DNA from 3 places in the Streptomyces sp. NBC_00483 genome. Region 1 is predicted to be linked to each of the others. Evidence: riboswitches for the same ligand, from Rfam matches in the RefSeq annotation. Region 1 holds a riboswitch; each other region holds the start of a gene.

Evidence for each region. Region 1 has a riboswitch for cyclic di-AMP ahead of OHA73_RS26340 (C40 family peptidase). Riboswitches for the same ligand answer to the same signal wherever they lie in the genome.
Region 2: linked by a shared signal. The riboswitch ahead of OHA73_RS31615 (M23 family metallopeptidase) and the one ahead of OHA73_RS26340 (C40 family peptidase) in region 1 are both predicted to bind cyclic di-AMP.
Region 3: linked by a shared signal. The riboswitch ahead of OHA73_RS18780 (transglycosylase family protein) and the one ahead of OHA73_RS26340 (C40 family peptidase) in region 1 are both predicted to bind cyclic di-AMP.

Annotation. Positions count from the first base shown of each region.
Region 1 is NZ_CP107880.1:5,841,566-5,845,743, forward strand. It holds gene OHA73_RS26330 (C40 family peptidase) at 1-656, opposite strand, end outside; gene OHA73_RS26335 (hypothetical protein) at 957-1,310, shown strand; gene OHA73_RS26340 (C40 family peptidase) at 1,398-2,597, opposite strand; cyclic di-AMP (ydaO/yuaA leader) riboswitch at 2,606-2,757, opposite strand; gene pcrA (DNA helicase PcrA) at 2,986-4,178, shown strand, end outside.
Region 2 is NZ_CP107880.1:7,031,735-7,035,912, forward strand. It holds gene OHA73_RS31605 (M16 family metallopeptidase) at 1-272, shown strand, start outside; gene OHA73_RS31610 (M16 family metallopeptidase) at 290-1,657, shown strand; cyclic di-AMP (ydaO/yuaA leader) riboswitch at 1,898-2,061, shown strand; gene OHA73_RS31615 (M23 family metallopeptidase) at 2,074-2,874, shown strand; gene OHA73_RS31620 (GntR family transcriptional regulator) at 3,096-3,782, shown strand; gene OHA73_RS31625 (HPr family phosphocarrier protein) at 3,970-4,178, opposite strand, start outside.
Region 3 is NZ_CP107880.1:4,258,769-4,262,946, reverse strand. It holds gene OHA73_RS18790 (cytochrome P450 family protein) at 1-794, shown strand, start outside; gene OHA73_RS18785 (transglycosylase family protein) at 938-1,993, shown strand; cyclic di-AMP (ydaO/yuaA leader) riboswitch at 2,174-2,331, shown strand; gene OHA73_RS18780 (transglycosylase family protein) at 2,336-3,079, shown strand; gene eno (phosphopyruvate hydratase) at 3,406-4,178, shown strand, end outside.

The DNA.
Region 1 (4,178 bases):
GAGGAGCGCTCGCTCGTCGCGGGGGTGGCGGTGCGCTCCTCAGGGGTGAGGCGGTCGAGGAGGCGCCGGGCCTCCGCGAGTTTTCGCTTCACCTTCTTCTTGTTGTCCTCCAACTCGGCCTTCTTGGCGCGCAGTTCGGAGAGCGTGCCGTCGGCGTCGCCGCGCAGCTGGTCGATCTCGCGGAGTTCGCCCTGTACGCGGGTGACCGCGGCGGCCTGCCGCGCGCCGACGCGCTCCGTGAGGGACGCCTTGTCGAGATAGGCGTCGGGGGAGGAGGAGAGGAGCAGCTGGACCGACGGGTCCACGCCTCCCGTGCGGTACTGGGAGGCCGCGACCGAACCCAGCTTCTCCCGCTGGGAGTTGAGCGATTCGGTGCGCCGGGACGCCTCGTCCTGGAGGGCGTCCACCTTCTTCCGCGCCCCGTCCGCCTTCTCCTTCGCCCCGTTGTACTTCTGGGTGGCGACCTCCGCCTCCTGGTACAGCTTGTCGACCTTGGCCCGCACCTGTGCGGGGCCGAGCTCGGGCTCCGCGTGCGCCGCCCCGCCATCGAGGGCGGTGACGGTGGCCGCGGAAGCGAGGGCGAGCGTGGCCGCGGTGCGGGCCGTGCCCCCACCGCGGAGCGAACGCGGTCGGGGCTTTCGATGAGCTGCCGGCACAAGGTCCTCCTCTGGGCGCCGTACGCATCGCACGGCCCCCGGTCGCGCGTCCGGCGGCGGCCCGCACAGGGGAGCGGGCCGCCGCCGGACCTTTCTCGGCGGGGTGTCCGACTGCCGCCCCTGGCCCGGGCGGCGGTGGGGAGCCGGTCACCTGAGGAAGGACGCTAAACCTCTGCGTAACGGGTTGGTGTCGGATTGTTCGCAACTGGCCTGTTTGTTACGGATGGTGGCGGAGAGTGATAACAGAGTGGCAAAGGGGTGCCCGTAGTGGGCCATGGGCGTCCGGTTAGGCTCCGAGCCATGGACGTACTCATCCACCTCTTCGTCGGCCTGCACATCATCGGCATCGCCTCGCTGCTCGGCGGCTTCCTCACGCAGATGTCGGCGATGAAGGAGGGCGCGGCCCGCTTCAACAAGGCGATGCTGCACGGCGCCCTGACCATGCTGGTGACCGGCGTCGCCCTGGTCGGCCTCAACCAGGCCGACGGCAGCACCGTGAACAACATCAAGATCGGCGTGAAGCTCGCGCTCCTGATCGTGATCCTCGGCATCGTCTACGTGAAGCGGGACGAGGAGAAGGCGGAGAAGGGCCTCTTCATCACGGTCGGCGCGCTCACCGTCGTCAACATCTTCATCGCGGTGCTCTGGACCTGAGCGAGCGCGTACCAAGACGTACAAGCGCGTACCAAGACGTACAGAAGGGCCCGGCAGGTCGCACCTGCCGGGCCCTTCTGTGTGGGGTCAGGCCGGCCGCACCACGCTGTGGATCGACGACGTGCCGTCGTAGTAGATCGACTCCTCGCGCACGACCGCGCCCGGCTTCGGCGCGTGGACCATCATGCCGTCGCCCATGTAGAGGCCCACGTGGCTGATGTCGTCGTAGAAGAACACCAGGTCACCGGGTTGGATGTCGGAGAGCGGCACCGTCTTGCCGACCTCGACCTGGTCCCAGGTCGTCCGGGGCAGCGAGATCCCCGCGGACTTCCACGCCGCCTGCGTCAGGCCCGAGCAGTCGTACGAGTCCGGGCCCGTGGCGCCCCACACGTACGGCTTGCCCTCCTGCGACTTGGCGAACGCGAGCGCCTGCGCGGCCTTCGTGGCGTACGAGGCGTCCGAGGAAGAGGAACCGGAGCCGGAGGAGCCCGAGGAACCCGAGCCCGAGGAGCCGGACGACTCCTGCTCCTTCTGCGCGGCCTCCTCGGCCGCCTTCCGCTTCGCCTCCGCGGCCTTCTGCTTGGCGGCCAGCTCGGCGGCCTTCTTGCGGGCCGCCTCCTCCTTGGCCTTCTGGATCGCCGCGAGCCGCGCCTTCTCCTTGGCCGTCAGGTCGGCCAGCAGCTTGCGCGCGTCGGAGAGCTTCGTCTGGACGGTCTCCTTCGTCGACCTCAGCTCGGTCTGCGACTCGGTGAGGTCCTGGAGGCTCGACTGCGCCTCGGTGCGCTTCTTCGCGGTCTCGCGCGCCTGCGCCTGATAGTCGTCGACCGACTTCTTCTGCTCGTCGGTGAGCCGGCTCATCAGCTGGCGCTGCGAGAAGTAGTCCTCCGGGTCGTCCGCGAGGAACATGGTCGCGGTGTCGCTGACCGCGCCCGAGCGGTACTGCTCGGCGGCGTATCTGCCGAGCTTCTGGCGGGCCGTGTTCATGTCGTCGGTGCGCTGGGCGACATCGTCGAGGAGCTTGTCGACCTGCTGCTTCTTGGAGTCGGTCCGCTCCTTCACCCCGTTGTACTTCTGGGTGGCGACCTCGGCCTGCCGGTACAGGGTGTCGACCTTCTGCTGGACCTCTTCGAGGCGCGGCTTGGACGACGGCTGCGCGGGCGCGGCCTGTGCCGTCTGCGAGAGCAGTGCCACGGAGGTGAGGGCGGCGGTGGTGATGCCGACCGCGGGGGTCGTGCGAAGGCCGCCGGTGATCCGGGAACGGCTGCGGGGCTTGCGGTGCGACGCCAAGGCAGGCGACTCCTTCCGTCCTCCGCCTACCGGGTTAGCTGTCGGGTTCGGGCGTGGTACGCGGAAGGCTGCCCTACGGTCGGCTGACCGATTCACCCCAAGGTCGGTTGGGTCCCCGGTTCCCTGCCTTACGGCGTACGGAACTCAGCGGGGGCTGCCCGTTCGCCGCGACATCCGCGGGCGGGGGGACGGGCTGCCCGGCTGCACCGTAGCCAACTCGTGTGGCTGCTGTGAAGGTTGATGTTCGATATGCCCGATACATTTTCGTGATCTGGCCTCTGGAGGGCCCTCGGAGTTCCGAGGAGAGCCCATGGAGTTCGGAGCAGGGCCCTTGGAGTTCCGAAGGCAGCCACGGGTTGTCAGTGGGGCGGCCTAGACTCGGAGAGCGATGAGCAGCCTCTTTGACGACAGCTTCCTGACCGGCCTCCAGAAGAACGGTGCGGAGGAGCCCCCGCCGCCGCCTCCGGACCCCGAGTACGACGACGGGGCACCGGAGCCGATGCCGGACGACCTGTTCGGCGGGAGGCTCGGCGCGCCCGAAGACAGGGACACGCACTACCGGGACGGCGCCCCGCGCCCGGTCCTGAGCGCGGCCACCCTCCTGGAGGGGCTGAACGAGAACCAGCAGGCGGCCGTCACGCACGGCGGCACCCCGCTGCTCATCGTCGCGGGCGCCGGATCCGGCAAGACCCGCGTCCTCACGCACCGCATCGCGTACCTGCTCGCCGAGCGCGAAGTGCACCCCGGCCAGATCCTCGCGATCACGTTCACGAACAAGGCCGCGGGCGAGATGAAGGAGCGCGTCGAGGACCTCGTGGGCCCGCGCGCGAACGCCATGTGGGTCTCCACGTTCCACAGCGCCTGCGTCCGCATCCTGCGCCGGGAGAGCAAGAAGCTGGGCTTCACGTCCTCCTTCTCGATCTACGACGCCGCCGACAGCAAGCGGCTCATGGCGCTCGTCTGCCGCGACCTCGACCTGGACCCGAAGAAGTTCCCGCCGAAGTCCTTCAGCGCCAAGATCAGCAATCTCAAGAACGAGCTGATCGACGAGGAGGACTTCGCGGCGACCGCGGCCGACGGCTTCGAGAAGACCCTCGCCCAGGCCTACGCGATGTACCAGGCGCGCCTGCGCGAGGCGAACGCGCTGGACTTCGACGACCTGATCATGACGACGGTGAACATGCTGCGCGCGTTCCCGGACGTCGCCGAGCACTACCGCCGCCGCTTCCGCCACGTCATGGTCGACGAGTACCAGGACACGAACCACGCGCAGTACGCGCTGGTGCGCGAGCTGGTCGGCCCCACCGAGGGCGAGGACGCGGACCCGGCCGAGCTGTGCGTCGTGGGTGACGCGGACCAGTCGATCTACGCGTTCCGCGGCGCCACGATCCGTAACATCCTCGACTTCGAGGACGACTACCCCAACGCGAAGACGATCCTCCTGGAGCAGAACTACCGCTCCACGCAGACGATCCTCAGCGCGGCGAACGCGGTCATCGAGCGCAACGAGTCGCGTCGGCCCAAGAACCTGTGGACCAACGAGGGGCCCGGCGCCCAGATCACCGGCTACGTCGCGGACAC
Region 2 (4,178 bases), 1.2 Mb from region 1:
AGCGCGCCCAGGCCCAGTTGGAGCGCGAGTGGCTGGACCGCCTGGGCACGGTCTCCGGGCGCGCCGACGAGCTGTGTCGCTACGCCGTCCTGTTCGGCGACCCGCAGCTCGCCCTGACCGCCGTGGGACGCGTTCTGGACGTGACCGCGGAGGAGGTCCAGGAGATCGCCAAGGCGCGCCTGCGTCCCGACAACCGCGCGTCCCTCGTGTACGAGCCGACCGCGCCCGCCGACACCGAGAACGCCGAGATCGCTGAGGAGGCGGGCCAGTGACCGAGCAGCTCGCGAACATGGACTTCCACCCGCGGCCGCAGGCGGGCGAGCCCAAGCCCTGGGCGTTCCCGGCCCCGGAGCGCGGCGCGCTCCCCAACGGCCTGACGGTGCTGCGCTGCCACCGGCCGGGACAGCAGGTCATCGCCGTGGAGGTGCACCTGGACGCACCGCTTGACGCGGAACCGAAGGGCCTCGACGGCGTCTCGACGATCATGGCGCGTGCCTTCAACGAAGGCACGGACAAGCACTCCGCCGAGGAGTTCGCCGCCGAGCTGGAGCGCTGCGGCGCCACGATGGACGCGCACGCCGACCACCCCGGCGTCCGTGCCTCCCTCGAAGTGCCGGCCTCCCGCCTCTCCAAGGGCCTCGCCCTCCTGGCCGACGCCCTGCGGGCCCCCGCCTTCGACGACAGCGAGATCGAGCGCCTCGTCCGCAACCGCCTGGACGAGATCCCGCACGAGGCCGCCAACCCGGCCCGGCGCGCCGCCAAGGAGCTCTCCAAGCAGCTCTTCCCGGCCGACGCGCGCATGTCGCGCCCGCGCCAGGGCACCGAGGAGACCGTCTCGGCCATTGACGCGGCGGCCGTGCGCGCCTTCTACGACCGGCACGTACGCCCCGCCACCGCCACGGCCGTCGTCGTGGGCGACCTGACGGGCATCGACCTGGACGCCCTCCTCGCCGACACGCTCGGCGCCTGGACCGGCGACACCGCCGAGCCGCGCCCCGTGCCGCCGGTCGTCGCCGACGACACCGGCCGCGTGATCATCGTGGACCGTCCCGGTGCCGTGCAGACGCAGTTGCTCATGGGCCGGGTCGGACCGGACAAGCACGACCGTGTGTGGGCCGCGCAGATCCTCGGCACGTACTGCCTGGGCGGCACTCTCACGTCGCGCCTGGACCGCGTCCTGCGCGAGGAGAAGGGCTACACCTACGGAGTGCGGTCCTTCGCCCAGGTGCTGCGCTCCGCGCCCGACGGCAGCGGCGCCGCGATGCTCGCCATCAGCGGCTCGGTGGACACTCCGAACACCGGGCCCGCGCTCGACGACCTGTGGAAGGTCCTGCGCACGCTGGCGGCCGAGGGGCTCACGGATGCCGAACGGGACACCGCCGTACAGAACTTGGTGGGTGTGGCCCCGCTGAAGTTCGAGACCGCCGCGGCCGTCGCGAGCACCCTCGCCGACCAGGTCGAGCAGCACCTGCCCGACGACTTCCAGGCGCAGGTGTACCGGCAACTGGCCGCCACGGGCACCGTGGAGGCCACGGCCGCCGTCGTGAGCGCGTTCCCGGCGGATCGCCTGGTGACGATCCTGGTGGGTGACGCCGCGCAGATCGAGGAGCCGGTCAAGGCGCTCGGCATCGGCGAAGTCACGGTGGTCGCGGGCTGAGTTCCTCTCCCGCGGCACACCACGAAGCCCCGGCGCCGGCATCGGCCGCCGGGGCTTCGTGGCGTCCGTCACGATCATCTTCAATCACCACACGATCACAAATGTCCGAATTGATGTAGTGGTTGCCTGTCTGCCCTGTGGCGTGCACTACAAAAGCCGGGTTCTGTTTGTCGATCCAAAGACGCCCCGCTTAGCGTTCCCTCCGGCTGTCCGCCAGACGTACGTCGCGCCCGCGACACCGGACAGTCATCGCCGAGTCCCCATGGTGCGAGCCAGGGGAGCCGGGGACCCACCGAAGTCCCTGGGGTGAATCGGGCGCTCTTCCCGTAAGGGGAGGGGGCCTGTAGGAGACCTTCCTGCTCCGAACCCGTCAGCTAACCCGGTAGGCGAGAAGGAAGGAAAGGATCAGCCACTTCATGGCGTTCACCCGTGCCACCGGGAAGCACCGCCGTCCCAGCCGCCTGACGCGTACCACCGCTCAGGTCGCCGGCGTCGCCGCAATCACCACGACGGGCGTGGTGGGTGGCCTCGCCGCCCCCGCACTCGCCGCCGACACCGCGATAGCCCCGCACGACGGCCTCACGCAGGCCGTGGCCATCGGCGACTCCCTGGCCGAGCAGATCGACGCGCAGGCCACCGCGCAGCAGAAGGCCGCCGCCAAGGCGAAGGCCGAGGCCGAGGCCAAGAAGAAGGCCGAGGAGGCCAAGCGCAAGGCCGAGGCGGAGGCCAAGAAGCGGGCAGCCGAGAAGGCCCAGAAGGAGCGCGAGGCCAAGGAGCGCGCCGCCCGCGAGGCCGAGCGCAAGCGCCTGAACAGCTTCGTGTCGCCGATCTCCGGCTCGTACGTCTCCACCGCCTACCAGGCCGGCAGCGGACTGTGGTCCTCCGGTAGCCACACCGGCATCGACTTCCACGCCTCCAGCGGCACTTCGGTGCACGCGGTCGGCATGGGCACCGTCGTCGAGGCCGGCTGGGGCGGCTCGTACGGCAACAACGTCGTGATCAAGATGAAGGACGGTACGTACACCCAGTACGGTCACATGTCCTCGATCGGCGTCTCCGTCGGCCAGGACGTCACCCCCGGCCAGCAGATCGGCCTCTCCGGCGCCACCGGCAACGTGACGGGCCCGCACCTCCACTTCGAGGCCCGCACCGGCCCCGACTACGGCTCGGACATCGACCCCGTCGCGTACCTGCGCCAGCACGGTGTGAACGTCTGACCCGTCAGGCACACTCCACGAAAGCCCCGGCTCACCGAGCCGGGGCTTTCGCGTGCGCGGGTCTGCACTGTCCAAAAAATATCCCTGGATTCAGTTCCCTCGTCGGAAATTCAAGTCCGGTGGAATAGAGTCACCGGGTAAACGTTCCGGCCACGTGTCATTCGCGCTTGACCGGGCGTCAATCGACCGCGTATCGCGGGCATTGAGGCGGAGGTCGAGTCATGCGCATTCCCGCGCAGTCGGTATGCACAGCGATCCGCGACGACATCGTCGCCGGCGTCTACGAGCGCGGCGGCAGGCTCACCGAGGAACTGCTCGCGCGTCGCTACGGGGTCTCGCGCGTGCCCGTCCGCGAGGCGCTGCGGACCCTGGAGGCGGAGGGGTTCGTCGTCACGCGCAGGCACGCGGGCGCGTGCGTGGCCGAACCCACCGAGCGGGAGGCGGCCGACCTCCTGGAGATCCGCATGCTGCTCGAACCCATGGGCGCCGCCCGCGCCGCGCAGCGCCGCACCGAGGCTCACCTCAAGGTGCTGCGTGGCCTGGTCAGGCTGGGGCAGGAGCGCTCCCGGCGAGGTCAGAGCGAGGATCTGCGCTCCCTCGGCAGCTGGTTCCACGAGACGCTCGCCCAGGCCTCCGGCAGCCCCGGCCTGATCACCCTGCTCACCCAGCTCCGCCACAAGATCGCCTGGATGTACGCCGTGGAGAGCCCGGCCCGGCCGGCCGAGTCCTGGGCCGAGCACGGCGCCATCGTCGACGCCGTGGCACGGGGCGACGCGGAGCGTGCCCGCGCCCTGGCCACCCTGCACGCGGAGCGCGCGACGGCCGCCCACAGGCTGCGCGTCCCCCGCGCGGGCGAGCATGTGAGGACTTCGCAACATGCAGTCAACACAGTGGGGCGTCAGGTTTAACAACAGCGCCGTATACAAAGAAGTGCACTATTCGGTGAATGGGTTGAACGAGGCGCGGATGAATTCCCGCTGCCTATTTCCTGCCGCCCATTTCCAGCTGCCCAATTCGCGCCGCAATAGTGAACGAAAAAGCCGCGCGCCCCGAAGGGGAACGCGCGGCTCAGCCGTACTGCTTTTTGTCTTTGTGTCAGACGGTCTCGGGAAGCTCCTCGAGCCCCTCCGCGACCAGCTTCGCCAGACGGTCGAGCGCGGCGTCCGCGCCCTCGGCGTCGGAAGCCAGCACGATCTCCTCGCCGCCCTGCGCGCCCAGGCCGAGCACCGCCAGCATGGAGGCGGCGTTGACGGGGTTGCCGTCGGCCTTGGCGATCGTCACGGGAACACCGGCCGCCGTGGCAG
Region 3 (4,178 bases), 1.6 Mb from region 1:
ACCAGGACGACTTCCGCGAGTGGGCAGGCATGATGATCCGCCACGGCGGTGGACCGCGCGGCGGGGTGGGACGCGCGGTGAAGCGGATCCGCGCGTACCTGGTGGAGCTGATCCACCGCAAGCGCGGCGACCTCACCGACGACCTGATCTCCGAGCTGATCCGCGCCTCCGACCACGGCGAACACCTCACGGAGAACGAGGTGGCGGCCATGTGTTTCGTGCTGCTCTTCGCCGGTTTTGAAACTACGGTCAACCTGATCGGCAATGGCACGTACGCCCTGCTCACACACCCCGACCAGCGTGAGCGCCTGCAGAGGTCGATCGCGGCGGGGGAGACGGGGCTGTTGGCGACCGGGATCGAGGAACTGCTGCGCTTCGACGGCCCGGTGGAGATGGCCACGTGGCGCTTCGCCAGGGAGCCGCTGACCATCGGCGGCCAGGAGATCGGCGTGGGCGACCCGGTCCTCGTCGTGCTCGCCGCCGCCGACCGCGACCCGGCGCGCTTCACAGAACCCGACACCCTCGACCTCTCCCGCCGCGACAACCAGCACCTCGGCTACGGACACGGCATCCACTACTGCCTCGGCGCCCCGCTCGCCCGCCTGGAGGGACAGACCGCCCTCGCCACCCTCCTGACCCGCCTCCCGGACCTGCGACTTGCGGTGGAACCTACCGATTTGCGGTGGCGCGGCGGCCTCATCATGCGCGGACTGCGCACGCTCCCGGTGGAGTTCACCCCGCGTCAGATCCCCACCGGAACCGACGGGTCAGCTGACGGACCGTCAACACTGTGACTTTCACGTGATCTACGCTGCATCGACTTGTGACAGGCGTTCGAGTGCCGCTACGTTCACGGATCATCGCGACACATGCACAACTCGCACCACTTGCACTACCCGTCGCGCGTAGCAGCATCAGTCTCGCGAAAGGCAAACGCATGCTCTCCGGGAACGGTCGTCACCGTCGCCCCCGTCAGGCCCCTGCTCTCGTCGTCGCCGCCGGGGTCGCCGGCAGCGCCATCGCGATCCCGCTGTTCGCCGCGAGCGGCGCGAGCGCCGCGACCACGCAGGCGTGGGACAAGCTCGCCGAGTGCGAGAGCGGTGGGCAGTGGAGCCTGGACGCCGGTAACGGCTACTACGGCGGACTCCAGTTCACGCAGGAGAGATGGGAGGAGTACGGGGGGCTCGACTACGCCCCGCGTGCCGACCAGGCCAGCCGCTCGCAGCAGATATCCGTTGCCGAGAAGGTTCTTGACGACAAGGGCGTGAGCGCCTGGCCGATGTGCTCGCTCACCGCCGACCTCACCAAGGACGACGACTCGGCGGACGTCGACCCGGGCGTGTCCGCGTCGCCGCAGCCGTCCGAGTCCTCCGCTTCGTCCGACACCGATGCCGACAGCAAGTCGGACGAGGGTGGCGACAAGAGCGCCGACGAGGACGCCGACAAGGCGGGCTCCACGGACGCGACGGATTCGAGCGAATCGAGCGATCCGGGCGACTCGACCGAATCGGCGGATTCGGGAGACAAGGGTCACGACGAGGCGGAGGGCTCCGACGCGTCGGACAAGGCCTCGGCGGACGAGTCGGGCGATACCTCCGGTAACAAGGCCGAGGAGTCCTCGACCTCTTCAAGTGACAAGTCCCACGCGCCTTCTGACGACGCCGCCTCCGAGACGGCCCCGCCGTCCGCCTCGCCCTCCGGCGAGACGCAGGACAGCGCCACGTCGGGCCGCCACCGCGGCGACCGCGCCGACGAGGGCGGCTCCGACTCCCGTACGGGAGAGGGGCGTCACGCCTCGCGCGACGACAAGCGCGACGGCGACACGTACAAGGTGCACGCCGGCGACAACCTCTGGGACATCGCGAAGGCCCAGGACGTGCACGGCGGATGGGATGCGCTCTACGAGCGGAACAAGGAGACGGTCGGTACCGACCCAGACCTCATCCTTCCTGGTCAGAGCCTGGATCTTGGGGACGGATCGGACAAAAAGTAGCGGGAGTTCGGGGCGGTTGAAGGGGCTTTGTCCGATATTGATCAAGTGAGACATGGGTCTCAAAGCCCCTGATCGACTTTGAAATCGGACGGATCGACCGCTTACGTTCGTGACCGCTCGCTTCAGCGGGCCCCGATGGACGTCACGCCGAATCCTGCCAACGTCCGTACGGGAACAGTCGACGCGTATGCGCCGTAGGCAGGAGCGGGGGACCCAGGTAAGTGCCCTTCCGGGAGACCGGACGGGCTTGGGGTTAAGCAGCGCACAAGGATGCGTCTGCCGGGCACTCACTGGCCCGAACCCGACAGCTCACCTCGCAGGCGTCGGTGAGGAGATATCTCCATGCTGTTTTCCGGCAAGAACAAGCACCGCCGCCCGTCCAAGGCCGTCCGCGTCGCCACGCTCGGCGGTGTCGCCGCTGCCGCCGTCGCCGTGCCGCTGATGGGTGCGACGTCCGCCTCCGCCGCGACCACGTCCGAGTGGGACCAGGTCGCGCAGTGCGAGTCCGGTGGCAACTGGTCCACGAACACCGGCAACGGTTTCTACGGCGGCCTCCAGTTCTCGTCCTCCACCTGGTCCGCCTACGGCGGCGACCAGTACGCCTCCTCCGCCGACCAGGCCTCCAAGGCCCAGCAGATAGCCGTCGGCGAGAAGGTCCTCGCCTCCCAGGGCAACGGTGCCTGGCCGAACTGCGGCTCGGGCCTGTCCTCCACCCCGAACGAGGGTGGCGCCGACGACTCGTCCTCGCAGCAGCAGGACACCCAGAAGCAGGACACCCAGAGCACGCAGCAGCAGGACACGCAGCAGCGTGCCGACCGCTCCGAGCAGCGCGAGCAGCCGAAGCAGGAGGCCCCGAAGCAGGAGGCCCCGAAGCAGGAGGCGGCTCCGAAGCAGGACACCGTCACCACCCCGACCGGCAACAAGGTCGAGAAGGGTGACGGCGAGTACAAGGTCAAGTCCGGTGACACCCTCAGCAAGATCGCCGAGGCGCACGACACGACCTGGCAGCAGCTGTTCCAGAAGAACAAGGACATCGTCAAGGACGCCAACCTGATCTACCCGGGTCAGCAGCTGCACCTCAGCTAAGACGTCCGGTCCGCAGAGGACCACCGGTCCGCACAGGACCACCCCAGGCCCTCCCAGGCCGTCAGGTACGGGCTCGGCATCGGCGGACGCCGAGCCCCGCCGCACCCCGTCCCCACGGGTCGCTCACTTCGGCGACCTCCGTCCCGGCACAGCCGGGGCGGAGGTCGCTGTTTTTGTTCAGTTAAGGAACATTTCGCTATCGGCGTTGTCCACGAGGCGGGCGTTCGGATGGCCGATGCCCGCGAGCCGGTTACGCTCAGGGGTGCGGGACCACGTACCAAGCAGCCGCCCGCATAGCCTGCGTCACATCCAAGAAGGAGATGCTCGTGCCGTCCATCGACGTCGTCGTAGCCCGGGAAATCCTGGACTCCCGAGGCAACCCCACGGTCGAGGTCGAGGTCGGCCTCGACGACGGGAGCACCGGCCGTGCCGCCGTCCCGTCGGGTGCCTCCACCGGTGCCTTCGAGGCCATCGAACTCCGTGACGGTGACCCCAACCGTTACCTCGGCAAGGGTGTCGAGAAGGCCGTCCTCGCCGTCATCGAGCAGATCGGCCCGGAGCTGGTCGGTTACGACGCCACCGAGCAGCGCCTGATCGACCAGGCGATGTTCGACCTGGACGCGACCGACAACAAGGGCTCGCTCGGCGCCAACGCGATCCTCGGCGTCTCGCTCGCCGTCGCGCACGCCGCTTCCGAGGCCTCCGACCTGCCGCTGTTCCGCTACCTCGGTGGTCCGAACGCGCACCTGCTGCCCGTCCCGATGATGAACATCCTGAACGGTGGGTCGCACGCCGACTCCAACGTCGACATCCAGGAGTTCATGATCGCCCCGATCGGCGCGGAGTCCTTCTCCGAGGCCCTTCGCTGGGGCGCCGAGGTCTACCACACGCTGAAGAAGGTCCTGAAGAGCAAGGGCCTGGCCACCGGCCTCGGCGACGAGGGCGGCTTCGCGCCGAACCTCGACTCCAACCGTGCCGCCCTGGACCTCATCCTTGAGGCGATCAAGGAGGCCGGTTACGTTCCCGGCCAGCAGATCGCGCTCGCGCTGGACGTCGCCGCCTCCGAGTTCTACAAGGACGGCAAGTACCAGTTCGAGGG